DNA from 4 places in the Janibacter cremeus genome. Region 4 is predicted to be linked to each of the others. Evidence: predicted binding sites of a transcription regulator. Region 4 holds the regulator's gene; each other region holds the start of a gene.

What was found. Region 4 encodes HrcA, which represses chaperone genes, less so after heat shock. Its sites were predicted from a motif close to TTNGCACTCGNNNNNNNCGAGTGCNAA; they were not measured.
Region 1: a site for HrcA is predicted at 1,723-1,749, ahead of groES (co-chaperone GroES). Genes of this name have one in related genera too.
Region 2: a site for HrcA is predicted at 1,973-1,999, ahead of O9K63_RS16730 (Hsp20/alpha crystallin family protein). Genes of this name have one in related genera too.
Region 3: a site for HrcA is predicted at 2,323-2,349, ahead of O9K63_RS00390 (Hsp20/alpha crystallin family protein). Genes of this name have one in related genera too.

The regions. Positions count from the first base shown of each region.
Region 1 is NZ_CP115184.1:1,776,890-1,780,880, reverse strand. Features, by position in the region: gene O9K63_RS08285 (glycoside hydrolase family 3 N-terminal domain-containing protein) at 1-366, opposite strand, end outside; gene O9K63_RS08280 (class I SAM-dependent methyltransferase) at 400-1,641, opposite strand; gene groES (co-chaperone GroES) at 1,882-2,178, shown strand; gene groL (chaperonin GroEL) at 2,302-3,909, shown strand.
Region 2 is NZ_CP115184.1:3,485,492-3,489,482, forward strand. Features, by position in the region: gene O9K63_RS16720 (hypothetical protein) at 1-332, opposite strand, end outside; gene O9K63_RS16725 (NAD(P)-dependent malic enzyme) at 587-1,747, shown strand; gene O9K63_RS16730 (Hsp20/alpha crystallin family protein) at 2,076-2,537, shown strand; gene O9K63_RS16735 (3'(2'),5'-bisphosphate nucleotidase CysQ) at 2,628-3,374, opposite strand; gene O9K63_RS16740 (sulfite exporter TauE/SafE family protein) at 3,367-3,991, opposite strand, start outside.
Region 3 is NZ_CP115184.1:81,141-85,131, reverse strand. Features, by position in the region: gene O9K63_RS00400 (sulfite exporter TauE/SafE family protein) at 1-955, shown strand, start outside; gene O9K63_RS00395 (3'(2'),5'-bisphosphate nucleotidase CysQ) at 948-1,694, shown strand; gene O9K63_RS00390 (Hsp20/alpha crystallin family protein) at 1,785-2,246, opposite strand; gene O9K63_RS00385 (NAD(P)-dependent malic enzyme) at 2,575-3,735, opposite strand; gene O9K63_RS00380 (hypothetical protein) at 3,990-3,991, shown strand, end outside.
Region 4 is NZ_CP115184.1:1,348,662-1,352,652, forward strand. Features, by position in the region: gene dnaJ (molecular chaperone DnaJ) at 1-521, opposite strand, end outside; gene hrcA (heat-inducible transcriptional repressor HrcA) at 576-1,610, opposite strand; gene O9K63_RS06245 (DUF3097 domain-containing protein) at 1,757-2,632, shown strand; gene fabG (3-oxoacyl-ACP reductase FabG) at 2,737-3,492, opposite strand; gene O9K63_RS06255 (trimeric intracellular cation channel family protein) at 3,578-3,991, opposite strand, start outside.

The DNA.
Region 1 (3,991 bases), 430 kb from region 4:
CTCGCTCGCGGCGGCGACGGTCTGCGAGCCCTGCCACCCGCCGAGGTAGAGCATCGAGCCCAGGCCCTGGTTCTTGACGACCTCGTCGAGGCTCGTCACGGGGCCGGGGTTCATGGCGGCCATGAGCAGCTGGCCGGCCTGCTGCGTCGGCGTCATCGCCTCACGCACGTCGGTGACGCAGGAGTCGGCCTGCGCCCGGGTGGTCGAGTCCTCGTCCGGGGACCCGGACGGGCCGGCCGAGGTCGAGGACGTCGAGGAGCCGCCCGTGCTGCTCGGCTCGGGGCTGCCGGAGCCGCCGCATCCGACGAGGGCGAGCACGGCTGCGCCGGCGGCGATCCGGGGCAGGGCGTGGGGGTGGCGCGACATGGGTGGAGGGTACCCGTGGGGACTGGGTGCGGCTCAGTCGCAGGGGGAGACGACGAGCACGCTCTGGGCGCCGGCGACCCGGGTCAGCACGATGGTGGCGCTCGCGCCGTCCCCGGCGCCGCGCCCGATCTTCAGCTGGCGCCGCAGCTGGTCCTCGTCGAGGCGGATGCCGCGCTTCTTGATCGTCAGCCCGGTGATGCCGTGCTCACGCAGCCAGGCACGCAGGGCCTTGACCGAGAAGGGCATGGCCTCCAGCACCTCGAAGCGGCGGGCGTGCCCGAGATCGATCTCGAGGTCGCTCGTGACGTACCCGAGGCCCGGCTCCAGCTCGGCACCGGAGACGGCGCCGGTGACGGTCCCGATGAGTCCGGCGCGCACGACGGCCCGGTCGGCCTCGTAGAGCCACCGGCCGGTGTCGGCCAGCGCGGCGGCCCGACGGGGGTCGTCCTCGCAGCTGCGCTCGTCGACCTCGACCGGCGGACGGTCGCGGCGCAGCACGCGGGCGCTGCGGCCGGTCTCCTTGACCAGGGGTCCCCACCAGACGGTGCACTCCAGGACGGTGCCCTGCCAGGAGAGCCACTGCGCCTCGGTCCCGAGCGGCGGGATGTCGTGGGGAAGGGAGGGGCTCAGCTTGGCGCCGGTCGCGGGCACGTCCCGGGCGACGGAGAGGACGAAGTCCCACGACGGGGAGATCTCGTCCAGCCGGAAGACGCGGCGGGTGCGTCCGGAGCGGTCGGCGACGCCGGGCGTGCGACGGGCCGGGTCCAGCCAGACGCCGGCGCGGGCGTGCAGGGGGTCGAGCGGGGGGTCGAAGTCCTCGGCCAGCCCCGTGCGGGCCCGGCTGTCCGGCCACGGCCGCAGGTTGATGTCGGCCAGGGCCGCCGTCAGCGGGTCGGCGTCGATGGCCTGGACGGTGACGCCCAGGGCGCTCATGGCCATCGCGTCGGAGCCGATGCCGCAACCCAGGTCGTGGACGGTGGCCAGGCTGGCGGCGGCGTACCGACCGGCGTGGGTCGCGGCGACCTCGAGACGACTGGCCTGCTCGAGCCCGTCGGGGGTGAAGAGCATGCCCTGCGCGAACTCGCCGAACTTGTCCTGTGCGCGTGCCCGCAGGCGCTTCTGGGTCATCAGCGCCGCGGCCTGCTCGGCGCTGCGACCCTCGGCCCGCAGTGCGCTCACCTGTGCCACGGCGTCGGCCTCCCGGTACTCGGGGAGGTCGTGCAGGGCGGCATGACCCTCGGGGGAGGCCAGCCAGCGCACGGTCGTCAGATCCACACGGGGCATTGTCCCCTCTCCGCGGGTGTGGCGGGGAGGACGGGCCGGAGGTGACCGCATCGAGACCACCGTCATGGGCGGTTGGCACTCAGGTTGACCGAGTGCCAGCGGCCGCATAGATTTGGACTTGGCACTCACCACTGGCGAGTGCCAACGCCAAGGCTGGTCGATCCCCGCGACGGCGTCCGGCCCGGCACTTACGACAACTCATCATTCACGACCCTCACAGAAGGAGTCAGCGTGTCGGTTTCCATCAAGCCGCTCGAGGACCGCATCGTCGTCCAGTCCGTCGAGGCCGAGCAGACCACCGCGTCCGGACTCGTCATCCCGGACACCGCCAAGGAGAAGCCGCAGGAGGGTCAGGTCGTCGCCGTCGGCCCGGGCCGCTTCAACGACGACGGTGACGAGCGCGTCCCGATGGACATCTCCGTCGGCGACCGTGTCATCTACTCCAAGTACGGGGGCACCGAGGTCAAGCACGCCGGCGAGGAGTACCTCATCCTCTCCGCGCGCGACGTCCTCGCGATCGTCGGCTGACGATCCCCGAGACCCCGCGGCCGGGCACCGGCCGCAACTGCTGACGCCCCGGGTGCGGGCCCTCCCGGGTCCCACCGGGGCGTCGCCGTTTCCCCTCTTCTCACCTGAGACCAAAGGACACCCATGGCCAAGGAACTGGAGTTCAACGACTCCGCCCGTGACGCCCTCCTGCGTGGCGTCGACCAGCTCGCCAACGCCGTCAAGGTGACGCTCGGCCCTAGGGGCCGCAACGTCGTCATCGACAAGGCGTGGGGCGCCCCGACCATCACCAACGACGGCGTGACCATCGCCCGCGAGATCGAGCTCGAGGACTCCTACGAGAACCTCGGCGCGCAGCTGGCGAAGGAGGTCGCGACCAAGACCAACGACGTCGCCGGTGACGGCACGACGACCGCCACGGTTCTCGCCCAGGCGATGGTCCGCGAGGGCCTGCGCAACGTCGCGGCGGGCGCTGCCCCGTCCGGCCTCAAGCGCGGGATCGACAAGGCCGTCCAGGCCGTGTCCGACCGCCTGCTGGAGAACGCCTTCGAGCTCAAGGGCAAGGAGGAGATCGCCCAGGTCGCCGCCCTCTCCGCGCAGGACCACGTCATCGGCTCGACGATCGCCGACGCCTTCGACAAGGTCGGCAAGGACGGCGTCATCACCGTCGAGGAGTCCTCGACCGCCGAGACCGCTCTCGACTTCACCGAGGGCATGCAGTTCGACAAGGGCTACATCAGCCCGTACTTCGTCACCGACCCGGAGCGCATGGAGGCCGTCCTCGAGGACGCCTACGTGCTGATCAACCAGGGCAAGATCTCCAACATCCAGGAGATCCTCCCGGTGCTGGAGAAGGTCGTCCAGTCCGGCAAGCCGCTGATGATCATCGCCGAGGACGTCGACGGCGAGGCGCTGTCCACCCTCGTGGTCAACAAGCTCAAGGGCGTCTTCAACGTCGTGGCCGTCAAGGCTCCCGGCTTCGGTGACCGCCGCAAGGCGATGCTGCAGGACATGGCCATCCTCACCGGTGGCCAGGTCGTCGCCGAGGAGGTCGGTCTCAAGCTCGACCAGGTCGGTCTCGAGGACCTCGGCCAGGCCCGTCGCGTCGTCGTCACCAAGGACAACACGACGATCATCGACGGCCAGGGCAGCGCCGACGAGGTCAACGGCCGCGTGGCCCAGATCAAGGCCGAGATCGAGCGCACCGACTCCGACTGGGACCGCGAGAAGCTCCAGGAGCGCCTCGCGAAGCTGGCCGGTGGCGTCTGCGTCATCTCCGTCGGTGCCCACACCGAGGTGGAGCTGAAGGAGAAGAAGCACCGCATCGAGGACGCGATCTCCGCGACGCGTGCCGCGATCGAGGAGGGCATCATCGCCGGTGGCGGCTCCGCGCTCGCCCACGCCGTGTCGGTCCTCGACGGGTTGGACCTCGAGGGTGATGAGGCCGTCGGCGCCAGCATCGTGCGCAAGGCCGCGGTCGAGCCCCTGCGCTGGATCGCCGAGAACGCCGGTCTCGAGGGCTACGTCGCCGTGGCGAAGGTCCAGGAGCTCACCCCGGGCAACGGCCTCAACGCCGCCTCCGGTGAGTACGGCGACCTCGTCGGCGCCGGTGTCATCGACCCGGTCAAGGTGACCCGCTCCGCGCTGGTCAACGCCGCGTCGATCGCGTCGATGGTCCTGACCACCGAGACCCTCGTGGTGGACAAGAAGGAGGAGGAGCCCGAGGCCGCCGGCCACGGTCACTCCCACTGATCTCCTGACACACCTCGAAGGGGGGTCGCTCACCGCGAGGTGGGCGACCCCCCTTCGTCGTGCCCGCTGGTGCCGGGCCGAG
Region 2 (3,991 bases), 1.4 Mb from region 4:
AGGGTGCGCCCGTCCTCGGCGGCGTCGGCGACGAGCTGCGGCACGGCGACGTCGAGGCTGACCCGGCTGCCGGGGGTGATCGTCTCCAGGGCCTCGCCGGAGACCGGGAGCACGCGGTCGGCCACCTGCACGGCGTGCCACTGCCGGTCGCCACGGCGCTCGACCGCGGTGCTGAGCAGGTCACCGGAGACCCGCACCCGGGCGTCGGAGGCGGCGGCCGCGCCGGGCCCGGCGGGTGTGGCGGCGCTCGCGGATCCGGTCGGCGCCGTCGCCAGCAGCGTCCCGATCAGGGACGTGGTGACGAGACTCGCGAGGGCGGTGGACAGGCGCAAGGCGCGCTCCCTGGATGTGAGACCTGGACAGGAGACACGGAGCGTGCCGGGAGGGAGCGCTCGACGTGGTCGCAGAGTATTGCGCCCGGGCCCGTCCGCACCACTTGTGGCGGGACACGGCGGGCATCATGCGCCGAACGGTCCGTGCACGTGTGGGATGATTGCGAGCGGCTCACCAGCCGCCCACTCGTGACCACACCCGGTCGCCCCGGGGCGTTTCTTGATTCTTTCGATTTCTCCGAGGTTTGTCTGCCGTGTCTGCGTCCGAGCCCACCACCACCTACGACCTCACTGCCCCGCAGTTCGTCGCCCACGAGGGCGGCAAGGTCGAGGTACGGGCGACGAAGCCGCTGGAGGGGCAGGAGGACCTCTCCCTCCTCTACACGCCCGGTGTGGCCGATGTCTGCCTGGCGATCGAGGAGGACCCCTCCCTCTCGCGCCGCTTCACCGCCCGCAACAACACCGTCGCGGTCATCACCGACGGCACCGCGGTGCTGGGCCTGGGCGACATCGGTCCGCTCGCGGCGATGCCGGTGATGGAGGGCAAGGCCGTCCTCTTCAAGCACTTCGCCGGCGTCGACGCCATCCCGGTGTGTCTGGAGTCCGGATCGGTCGAGGAGCTCGTCAACACCATCGCCCGCATGGCGCCCAGCTTCGGTGGCATCAACCTCGAGGACATCTCCGCGCCGCGCTGCTTCGACCTCGAGCGACGGCTGCGCGAGCGGCTGGACATCCCCGTCTTCCACGACGACCAGCACGGCACCGCGATCGTCGTGCTCGCCGGCCTGATCAACGCCTGCCGCGTCGTCGAGCGCACCATCGGCTCGCTGAAGGTGGTCGTCGGTGGTGCCGGCGCGGCGGGTGTCGCGGTGACCCAGCTGCTGCAGCTGGCCGGCGTCACCGACATCGTCGTGTGCGACTCCCGCGGGATCATCGGCAAGCACCGCCACGACCTGGTCACCCACAAGGAGATGCTCGCCGCGACGACGAACATCTCCGGCAAGACCGGCACGATGGCCGACGCGCTCAAGGGCGCCGACGTCTACATCGGCGTCTCCGGGGGCACCGTCCCCGAGGAGCAGATCGCGTCGATGGCCGAGGGGCCGATGATCTTCGCGCTGGCCAACCCCACGCCGGAGGTCCACCCGGACATCGCGCACAAGTACGCCTCGATCGTGGCCACGGGTCGCAGTGACTTCCCGAACCAGATCAACAACGTGCTCGCCTTCCCCGGCATCTTCCGCGGGGCCCTCGACGCCGGTGGGGTGCAGATCAGCGAGGAGATGAAGCTCGCCGCCGCGCGCGCCATCGCCGACCTCGTCGAGGAGCCCACGGCTGACCTGATCATCCCGCCGGTCTTCCAGGAGGGCGTCGCCGAGGCCGTCGCCGCCGCCGTGGCCGCCCACGCCAACTGACCCACACGGTGGTTGAGGCGCGAGCGGTGGTTGAGGTGTGAGTCCGCCCTGGCGGGCGAGCCTCGAAACCTTCGCGCAGCGAGCGAGCCTCGAAACCACCCACGCAACCACACCCCGGCCCCAAGGAGGCCCCCCTTCGATTCAGGGCGGAGGGGGGTCGTCTTGGGGCCGGGGCGTGTCGCCCAGCACCCCCCAAAACCACCTCAAAAACCCCTCACAAACCACTTGGCACTCTCAAGGCGAGAGTGCTAAATTTTTGCTGTCGGTACAGGGAAGCGCCACCCCCGCGGGGGCGGTGGGTGGCCCACATTGTTGGAGGTGACCTTTGATGATGCGCACTGATGGATTCAACGAGCTGGATGCCTTGGCCCAGGGGTTGCTGGGTGGGCGCTCGACACCGCGATCGCCGCAGTTCATGCCGGTCGACGTCTACCGCATGGAGGACCAGTACGTGGTCCACGCGGACCTGCCGGGCATGGACCCGGGCAGCATCGACGTCAACATGGGCCGTGGTGTGCTGACACTGACCGCCCACCGCACGGCGCCGCCGGAGGAGCGCGTGCAGTGGCTGACCAGTGAGCGGTTCTCGGGCAGCTACCGCCGCCAGATCACCTTCGGGGACGACATCGACCCCGACCAGGTCAAGGCGAGCTACGACAACGGGGTGCTGACGGTGACCCTGCCGCTGAATTCGCGTGCGATGCCCCGTCAGATCTCCGTCGAGAGCAAGGGGGCCGAGCCCATGGAGGTGTCTGCCTCCAGCAGCGAGCAGCAGCGGATCGACAGCTGAGGCCGAGCCCCCGAGGCAGAGCGGCCCCGCCCTGGTGGCGGGGTCGCTCTGTGTGACGACACCGGGCGAAGGACGCCGCCCGCGCCGCGCTCAGTCCTCGACCGCGCGGATCCCCTCCAGGACGGCGTCGGCGACCTCCGGTCGGCAGACCACGAGGTCGGGCAGGTAGGGGTTCTCGTTGTTGTAGAGCAGCTCCGAGCCGTCGATGCGGCTCGTGTGGAGACCGTGGGCGCGGGCCACGGCGACGGGCGCCGCGGAGTCCCACTCGTACTGGCCCCCGGCGTGCACGTACGCATCGGCGATGCCGTCGAGGACGGACATGGCCTTCACTCCGGCCGAGCCCATCTCGACGAGGTCGGCACCGAGGTGGTCGGCCAGTCGGGTGACGAACTCCGGCGGCCGGCTGCGGCTGACGGCGAGGCGAAGGGGGTTGCCCGCCGCTCCCTTCGCCGGCTCGCTCTCGGCGCTCGAGTAGGTCACGCCACGGGCCGGGCGGCCCACGGCCCCGGCGACGAGCTCGCCGCCCTGCCACAGGGCCACGTGCACCGCCCAGTCGTCCCGCTCGGCCTCGCTGAACTCGCGCGTGCCGTCGAGCGGGTCGACGATCCACACTCGCTGCGCGGACAGGCGGGCGTGGTCGTCGGCGCCCTCCTCGGACAGCACGGCGTCGTCGGGGCGGGCCGTGGCCAGCTCGGCCATGAGGAAGTCGTGGGAGACCCGGTCGCCGAGGTCCTTCAGCTCCTTCGGGTCGATGCCGGCGTGCTCCTCGCGGGTGCGCAGGAGCAGCTCGCCGGCAGCCGTGGCCAGCTCGGCGGCGAGAGTGTGGTCGTTAGTCATGGTTGCTTCCTTGTCGTTGTCTCAAGCGTTCGGCGGCGGCCTGCAGGCCTTCTTCGCGGGTGCTGGGGAAGGGGGGAAGTCCGTGCGCCCTGCGCACCGCCCCCCACGCGATGGGCCCGAGGACGAGCAGTGTCGCTCCCGCGATCCCGACCCACACCGGGGGCAGGCCGAGCATGCCCAGGCCGGTCAGCGACAGCACGATCGCGATACCGCGCCGCACGACGTTCTGCTGGACCCAGGAGGCCAGTCGGGCGCCGAGGTAGGTGCCGGGGGCGCCGCCGATGATCAGGGGGAGCAGGATGGACCAGTCGACACCCTCGTAGATGACGTGACCGATGGCTGCGGCGATGACGAGGGGGATGGCCTGCACGAGATCGGTGCCAACCAGCCGGTTGGGAGCCAGTCTGGGGTAGAGCATGAGCAGGGCGACCATGATCAGGGAGCCGGACCCGACACTGGTCAGGCCGACGAGGAGGCCGCCCAGGGCGCCGACGATAATCGTGGGGACGACGCGAAGCGTGGGGTTGTCGTCGGTGTAGGGGGTGCCTCCCTCGCTGGCGATCTGGATGTTGTGGCGCATGTTGAGCAGTGTCCGCAGGACATAGGTCCCCGCCGCC
Region 3 (3,991 bases), 1.3 Mb from region 4:
CGCCTCCCTGCTGTTCGTCGCCTTCACCGTCGGCATCGTCATCGGCCTGACCGGCATGGGCGGTGGCGCCCTGATGACCCCGGCGCTAATTTTCCTGGGTATCCCGCCGACCACGGCCGTGGCCAACGACCTCGTCGCTGCTGCCGTCAACAAGTCCGTCGGTGCCGCGGCCCACCTCAAGCACGGCTCGCCGGACGTGAAACTCGCCGGACTGCTCATCCTGGGGTCTGTCCCGACCGCGGCGGCCGGCGGGTGGCTCATCAATCAGGTCGGCTCGCCCGAGGAGCAGCAGTCCTTCGTGAAGATGGCCATCGGTGTCGCGCTGCTCCTGGCGGCGGGGACCTATGTCCTGCGGACACTGCTCAACATGCGCCACAACATCCAGATCGCCAGCGAGGGAGGCACCCCCTACACCGACGACAACCCCACGCTTCGCGTCGTCCCCACGATTATCGTCGGCGCCCTGGGCGGCCTCCTCGTCGGCCTGACCAGTGTCGGGTCCGGCTCCCTGATCATGGTCGCCCTGCTCATGCTCTACCCCAGACTGGCTCCCAACCGGCTGGTTGGCACCGATCTCGTGCAGGCCATCCCCCTCGTCATCGCCGCAGCCATCGGTCACGTCATCTACGAGGGTGTCGACTGGTCCATCCTGCTCCCCCTGATCATCGGCGGCGCCCCCGGCACCTACCTCGGCGCCCGACTGGCCTCCTGGGTCCAGCAGAACGTCGTGCGGCGCGGTATCGCGATCGTGCTGTCGCTGACCGGCCTGGGCATGCTCGGCCTGCCCCCGGTGTGGGTCGGGATCGCGGGAGCGACACTGCTCGTCCTCGGGCCCATCGCGTGGGGGGCGGTGCGCAGGGCGCACGGACTTCCCCCCTTCCCCAGCACCCGCGAAGAAGGCCTGCAGGCCGCCGCCGAACGCTTGAGACAACGACAAGGAAGCAACCATGACTAACGACCACACTCTCGCCGCCGAGCTGGCCACGGCTGCCGGCGAGCTGCTCCTGCGCACCCGCGAGGAGCACGCCGGCATCGACCCGAAGGAGCTGAAGGACCTCGGCGACCGGGTCTCCCACGACTTCCTCATGGCCGAGCTGGCCACGGCCCGCCCCGACGACGCCGTGCTGTCCGAGGAGGGCGCCGACGACCACGCCCGCCTGTCCGCGCAGCGAGTGTGGATCGTCGACCCGCTCGACGGCACGCGCGAGTTCAGCGAGGCCGAGCGGGACGACTGGGCGGTGCACGTGGCCCTGTGGCAGGGCGGCGAGCTCGTCGCCGGGGCCGTGGGCCGCCCGGCCCGTGGCGTGACCTACTCGAGCGCCGAGAGCGAGCCGGCGAAGGGAGCGGCGGGCAACCCCCTTCGCCTCGCCGTCAGCCGCAGCCGGCCGCCGGAGTTCGTCACCCGACTGGCCGACCACCTCGGTGCCGACCTCGTCGAGATGGGCTCGGCCGGAGTGAAGGCCATGTCCGTCCTCGACGGCATCGCCGATGCGTACGTGCACGCCGGGGGCCAGTACGAGTGGGACTCCGCGGCGCCCGTCGCCGTGGCCCGCGCCCACGGTCTCCACACGAGCCGCATCGACGGCTCGGAGCTGCTCTACAACAACGAGAACCCCTACCTGCCCGACCTCGTGGTCTGCCGACCGGAGGTCGCCGACGCCGTCCTGGAGGGGATCCGCGCGGTCGAGGACTGAGCGCGGCGCGGGCGGCGTCCTTCGCCCGGTGTCGTCACACAGAGCGACCCCGCCACCAGGGCGGGGCCGCTCTGCCTCGGGGGCTCGGCCTCAGCTGTCGATCCGCTGCTGCTCGCTGCTGGAGGCAGACACCTCCATGGGCTCGGCCCCCTTGCTCTCGACGGAGATCTGACGGGGCATCGCACGCGAATTCAGCGGCAGGGTCACCGTCAGCACCCCGTTGTCGTAGCTCGCCTTGACCTGGTCGGGGTCGATGTCGTCCCCGAAGGTGATCTGGCGGCGGTAGCTGCCCGAGAACCGCTCACTGGTCAGCCACTGCACGCGCTCCTCCGGCGGCGCCGTGCGGTGGGCGGTCAGTGTCAGCACACCACGGCCCATGTTGACGTCGATGCTGCCCGGGTCCATGCCCGGCAGGTCCGCGTGGACCACGTACTGGTCCTCCATGCGGTAGACGTCGACCGGCATGAACTGCGGCGATCGCGGTGTCGAGCGCCCACCCAGCAACCCCTGGGCCAAGGCATCCAGCTCGTTGAATCCATCAGTGCGCATCATCAAAGGTCACCTCCAACAATGTGGGCCACCCACCGCCCCCGCGGGGGTGGCGCTTCCCTGTACCGACAGCAAAAATTTAGCACTCTCGCCTTGAGAGTGCCAAGTGGTTTGTGAGGGGTTTTTGAGGTGGTTTTGGGGGGTGCTGGGCGACACGCCCCGGCCCCAAGACGACCCCCCTCCGCCCTGAATCGAAGGGGGGCCTCCTTGGGGCCGGGGTGTGGTTGCGTGGGTGGTTTCGAGGCTCGCTCGCTGCGCGAAGGTTTCGAGGCTCGCCCGCCAGGGCGGACTCACACCTCAACCACCGCTCGCGCCTCAACCACCGTGTGGGTCAGTTGGCGTGGGCGGCCACGGCGGCGGCGACGGCCTCGGCGACGCCCTCCTGGAAGACCGGCGGGATGATCAGGTCAGCCGTGGGCTCCTCGACGAGGTCGGCGATGGCGCGCGCGGCGGCGAGCTTCATCTCCTCGCTGATCTGCACCCCACCGGCGTCGAGGGCCCCGCGGAAGATGCCGGGGAAGGCGAGCACGTTGTTGATCTGGTTCGGGAAGTCACTGCGACCCGTGGCCACGATCGAGGCGTACTTGTGCGCGATGTCCGGGTGGACCTCCGGCGTGGGGTTGGCCAGCGCGAAGATCATCGGCCCCTCGGCCATCGACGCGATCTGCTCCTCGGGGACGGTGCCCCCGGAGACGCCGATGTAGACGTCGGCGCCCTTGAGCGCGTCGGCCATCGTGCCGGTCTTGCCGGAGATGTTCGTCGTCGCGGCGAGCATCTCCTTGTGGGTGACCAGGTCGTGGCGGTGCTTGCCGATGATCCCGCGGGAGTCGCACACGACGATGTCGGTGACGCCGGCCAGCTGCAGCAGCTGGGTCACCGCGACACCCGCCGCGCCGGCACCACCGACGACCACCTTCAGCGAGCCGATGGTGCGCTCGACGACGCGGCAGGCGTTGATCAGGCCGGCGAGCACGACGATCGCGGTGCCGTGCTGGTCGTCGTGGAAGACGGGGATGTCCAGCCGCTCGCGCAGCCGTCGCTCGAGGTCGAAGCAGCGCGGCGCGGAGATGTCCTCGAGGTTGATGCCACCGAAGCTGGGCGCCATGCGGGCGATGGTGTTGACGAGCTCCTCGACCGATCCGGACTCCAGACACACCGGGATGGCGTCGACGCCGGCGAAGTGCTTGAAGAGGACGGCCTTGCCCTCCATCACCGGCATCGCCGCGAGCGGACCGATGTCGCCCAGGCCCAGCACCGCGGTGCCGTCGGTGATGACCGCGACGGTGTTGTTGCGGGCGGTGAAGCGGCGCGAGAGGGAGGGGTCCTCCTCGATCGCCAGGCAGACATCGGCCACACCGGGCGTGTAGAGGAGGGAGAGGTCCTCCTGCCCCTCCAGCGGCTTCGTCGCCCGTACCTCGACCTTGCCGCCCTCGTGGGCGACGAACTGCGGGGCAGTGAGGTCGTAGGTGGTGGTGGGCTCGGACGCAGACACGGCAGACAAACCTCGGAGAAATCGAAAGAATCAAGAAACGCCCCGGGGCGACCGGGTGTGGTCACGAGTGGGCGGCTGGTGAGCCGCTCGCAATCATCCCACACGTGCACGGACCGTTCGGCGCATGATGCCCGCCGTGTCCCGCCACAAGTGGTGCGGACGGGCCCGGGCGCAATACTCTGCGACCACGTCGAGCGCTCCCTCCCGGCACGCTCCGTGTCTCCTGTCCAGGTCTCACATCCAGGGAGCGCGCCTT
Region 4 (3,991 bases):
CCGAGGAAGGAGCGCTGCACCTGCTGGATCTCGCCGCGACCGGCGCAGGTGTCACAGGTGCGCCGACCGGTGCCCGGCTGGGCGCCGTCGCCGTCGCACGCCGCGCACGCGGTGGCGGTGTCGATGGTCAGGTCCTCCTGGCCGCCGAAGACGGCGGTCGCCAGGTCGACCTCCAGCCCGACGAGGCCGTCCTGGCCGCGCGAGCGCCGGGAGCGCGGCCCCCGGCCGCCGCCGCCGGCCTGGGCGCCGAAGAACTGCTCCATGATGTCGCTGAAGCTGAAGCCCGCGCCGAAGCCGTCGTGCGCCCCGCCGTAGGGGTCCCCGCCCATGTCGTACTGGCGGCGCTTGGTCTCGTCGGAGAGCACGTCGTACGCCTGGGAGACGCGCTTGAACCTCTCCTCGGCGTCCTCCCCCGGGTTCACGTCCGGGTGCAGGGTGCGGGCGAGCTTGCGGTAGGCCCGCTTGATCTCCTCTGGGCTGGCCTCGCGGCTGACGCCGAGGTCCTCGTAGTAGTCGTTCACGCGTGACGTCCTCGTAGGTCGTGGGTCTGGTCTGTCGGTGCGGACGGACGCCGGTCAGGTGTCCATGATCCGCGAGAGGTAGGTGGCGACAGCGCGCACCTGCGCCATCGTCGCCGGGTAGTCCATGCGCGTCGGGCCGAGCACCCCGACGGTACCGACCTGCTCGTCGCCCGAGCCATAGCCCGAGGTGACCAGCGAGGTCGTGTGCAGGCCGCTCACGGGGTTCTCCGAGCCGATGCGCACGGAGACACCCGCCTCGTCCTGGCCGGCCTCGACGCTGAGCAGCTTCAGCAGCACGACGTGCTGCTCCAGGGCGTCCAGGACGGGCTCCAGCGTCATCGGGAAGTCGCTGGAGCTGCGGGCGAGGTTGGCCGTCCCCGCGAGGGCGACCTTGGTCTCGCGCTCCTCGGCGAGGGCATCGCCGAGCGCCGCCAGCACACCGGCGGTGAGCGCGTCCTCGGTGTCGGTGTCCTCGTCGTGGAGGGTGCCGAGCGCCTCGAGCGCCTCGGTGAGGCGCCGGTCGCGGGTCGCGGCGTTGATCCGGGCACGCGCCCGGGACAACGCATCGAGGCCGGGGCCGTCGGTGTAGTCGACCCCGGTCGGCACGACCCGCTGCTCGACCCGGCCGGTGCCCATGATGACGACCACCATCAGCCGGGTGTCGTTCATCGGCACCAGCTCGATGTGCTTGACGGTGCTGCGGGTCAGGGACGGGTACTGCACGACGGCGACCTGGCGGGTCAACGTCGACAGCAGGCGCACCGTGCGGTCCAGGACGGCGTCGAGCTCGTCGGCGCCCTCGAGGTAGTCGGTGATGGCAGCCCGCTCGCCCCGCGACATCGGCCGGATGGCCTGCAGCCGGTCGACGAAGAGGCGGTACCCGGCATCCGTGGGGATCCGGCCGGCGGACGTGTGCGGGGCGACGATGAGGCCCGCGTCCTCGAGTGCGGCCATGTCGTTGCGCACGGTCGCCGCCGACACGTTGAGCCGGTGCCGGTCGAGCAGCGCCCGCGAGCCGACGGGCTCCGACGTCTGCACGTAGTCCTCCACGATGGCGCTGAGCACGGCCATCCGCCGCTCGTCACTCATGGAGTCCTCCTTCACGACACATCATGACCGCACCGCCTTGGCACTCGGTCCACCTGAGTGCCAAGTCTACGACTGATCGGCGCATTCCCCGGAATCCGGCGTGCCCTGCCGTCGCGGAGGCCCCGCGCGGCCTAGCGTCGGTCCTCGTGAACGACCGATACGGCAATGACGTGCTCTCCGGTGACTGGCGCTCCCACGGCCGCCTCGCCCGCCCCACCTCGCGCCCCATCGAGGCGACCCACGGCACCGTCGTGGAGGACGTCGAGACCGGCTGGGTCGGCGCGGTGGTCGCGGTGGAGAAGGCCGGGGGCGTCCACGTCGTCCACCTCGAGGACCGCCGCGGCAAGGTGCGTGCCTTCCCGCTGGGTGCGGGCTTCCTGCAGGACGGCCGGCCCGTGGCGCTCACCGCGCCCCGGGCGGCGCAGCGTGCGGCCCTGGCCCAGGCCGAGCAGGCCGCCTCGCGCACGGCCAGCGGGTCCGTCGCCGTACGTGACGCGAAGGCGCGGGTCGCCCGCGGGTCGCGGATCTTCGTCGAGGGCCGCCACGACGCCGAGCTCGTCGAGAAGGTGTGGGGCCACGACCTGCGCATCGAGGGGGTCGTCGTGGAGATGCTCGACGGTGTCGACGACCTCGCCGCGGTCATCAGGGACTTCTCCCCCGGTCCCGGGCGCCGGATGGGCGTGCTCGTCGACCACCTCGTGCCCGGCACGAAGGAGTCCCGGATCGTCGAGAAGGCCAACGCGGTGGCTCCCGAGCACGTCCTCGTCGTCGGCCACCCCTACGTCGACGTCTGGCAGTCGGTGCGCCCGCAGCGCCTCGGCATGACGACCTGGCCGCAGATCCCGCGCTCCGTGGAGTGGAAGCGCGGGATCTGCGCGCACCTGGGCTGGGCGCACGACTCCCAGGCCGACATCGCCCGCGCCTGGAAGCAGATCCTGGGCACCGTGCGCAGCTACGCCGACCTCGAACCGGCCCTGCTCGGCCGGGTCGAGGAGCTGATCGACTTCGTCACCGCCGAGTAACCGCAGGAGCCCAAGCAGTTGCGAAGAGCGAGGCCCGGACTTCGCAGGCGCCCAAGCAGTTGCGAGCCCAGGGCCGCAGGAGCCTGAGCAGCTGCGGTTCGTGGTCAGTCGCGCGGGCCACCCGCGACGTAGATGACCTGGCCGGAGACGAAGCCGGCCTCCTCGGACAGCAGGAAGGACGCCGTCGCGGCGATGTCCTCCGGCTGCCCGACCCGCTGGACCGGGGTCTCCTTGGCGGCGTGCGCGAGGAAGTCCTCGAAGGGCACCCCGATGCGCTCCGCGGTGGCAGCGGTCATGTCGGTCTGGATGAACCCGGGGGCGATGGCGTTGGCCGTGACGCCGAACTTGCCCAGCTCGATGGCCAGGGTCTTGGTGAAGCCCTGCATGCCGGCCTTTGCCGCCGAGTAGTTGACCTGGCCGCGGTTGCCGAGTGCCGACGTCGAGGAGAGGTTGACGATGCGGCCGTACTTCTCCTGCGTCATGTGCGCCTGGCAGGCCTTGGTCATGAGGAAGGCTCCGCGCAGGTGCACCGCCATCACGGCGTCCCAGTCCTCGACGGGCATCTTGAAGAGCATGTTGTCCCGGATGATGCCGGCGTTGTTGACCAGGAGCGTCGGCGCGCCGAGCTCCTCGGCGACCCGGGCCACGCCGGCCTCGACCTGCTCGGGGTCCGACACGTCGACGCCCACGGCGAGGGCGGTGCCACCACCCTCGGTGATCTCGTCGGCGACGACCTGGCAGGCGGACTCGTCGAGGTCGAGCACGGCGACGTGGTGACCGTCGGTGGCCAGTCGGTGGGCGACGGCGCGACCGATGCCGCGGGCGGCTCCGGTGACGACGGCGGTGCGGGTGGCGCTCATGAGCAGCTCCTGGGGATGGGGGAAGGGGGTCCCACCCATCGTCGTCCATCGTCCCGGCGCGAGGACACCCCGGTCGTCCGGGCGCTCACTCCTTGGGACGCACCGCGATCCACCGGGGCTCGGTCGGCAGCCGCCAGCCCCGCTTGCGTGCGAGCAGGCAGATGCCGCCACCCACGGCGACGGCGATGAGCGAGGCGCCCGTGCCGGGGACGACGACCTCGAGCAGGACGAAGACCGCGCCCGCGACGAAGGCGGCGCTCGCGTAGAGCTCGGACTGCTGCAGGATCACCGGCACGCGCCCGAGCATCATGTCGCGCACGGCACCGCCACCGCAGGCGGTGAGCACGCCCAGCAGGATCGCCGGCAGCCAGTGGATGTCGTACAGCATCGCCTTCTGCGTGCCGACGACGGCCCAGGTGCCCAGAGCGATCGCGTCGACCCAGGGGAAGAGCTGGCGCCAGCGTCGCCCCTCGAGGGGGACGAGGAAGGCGATGCCGGC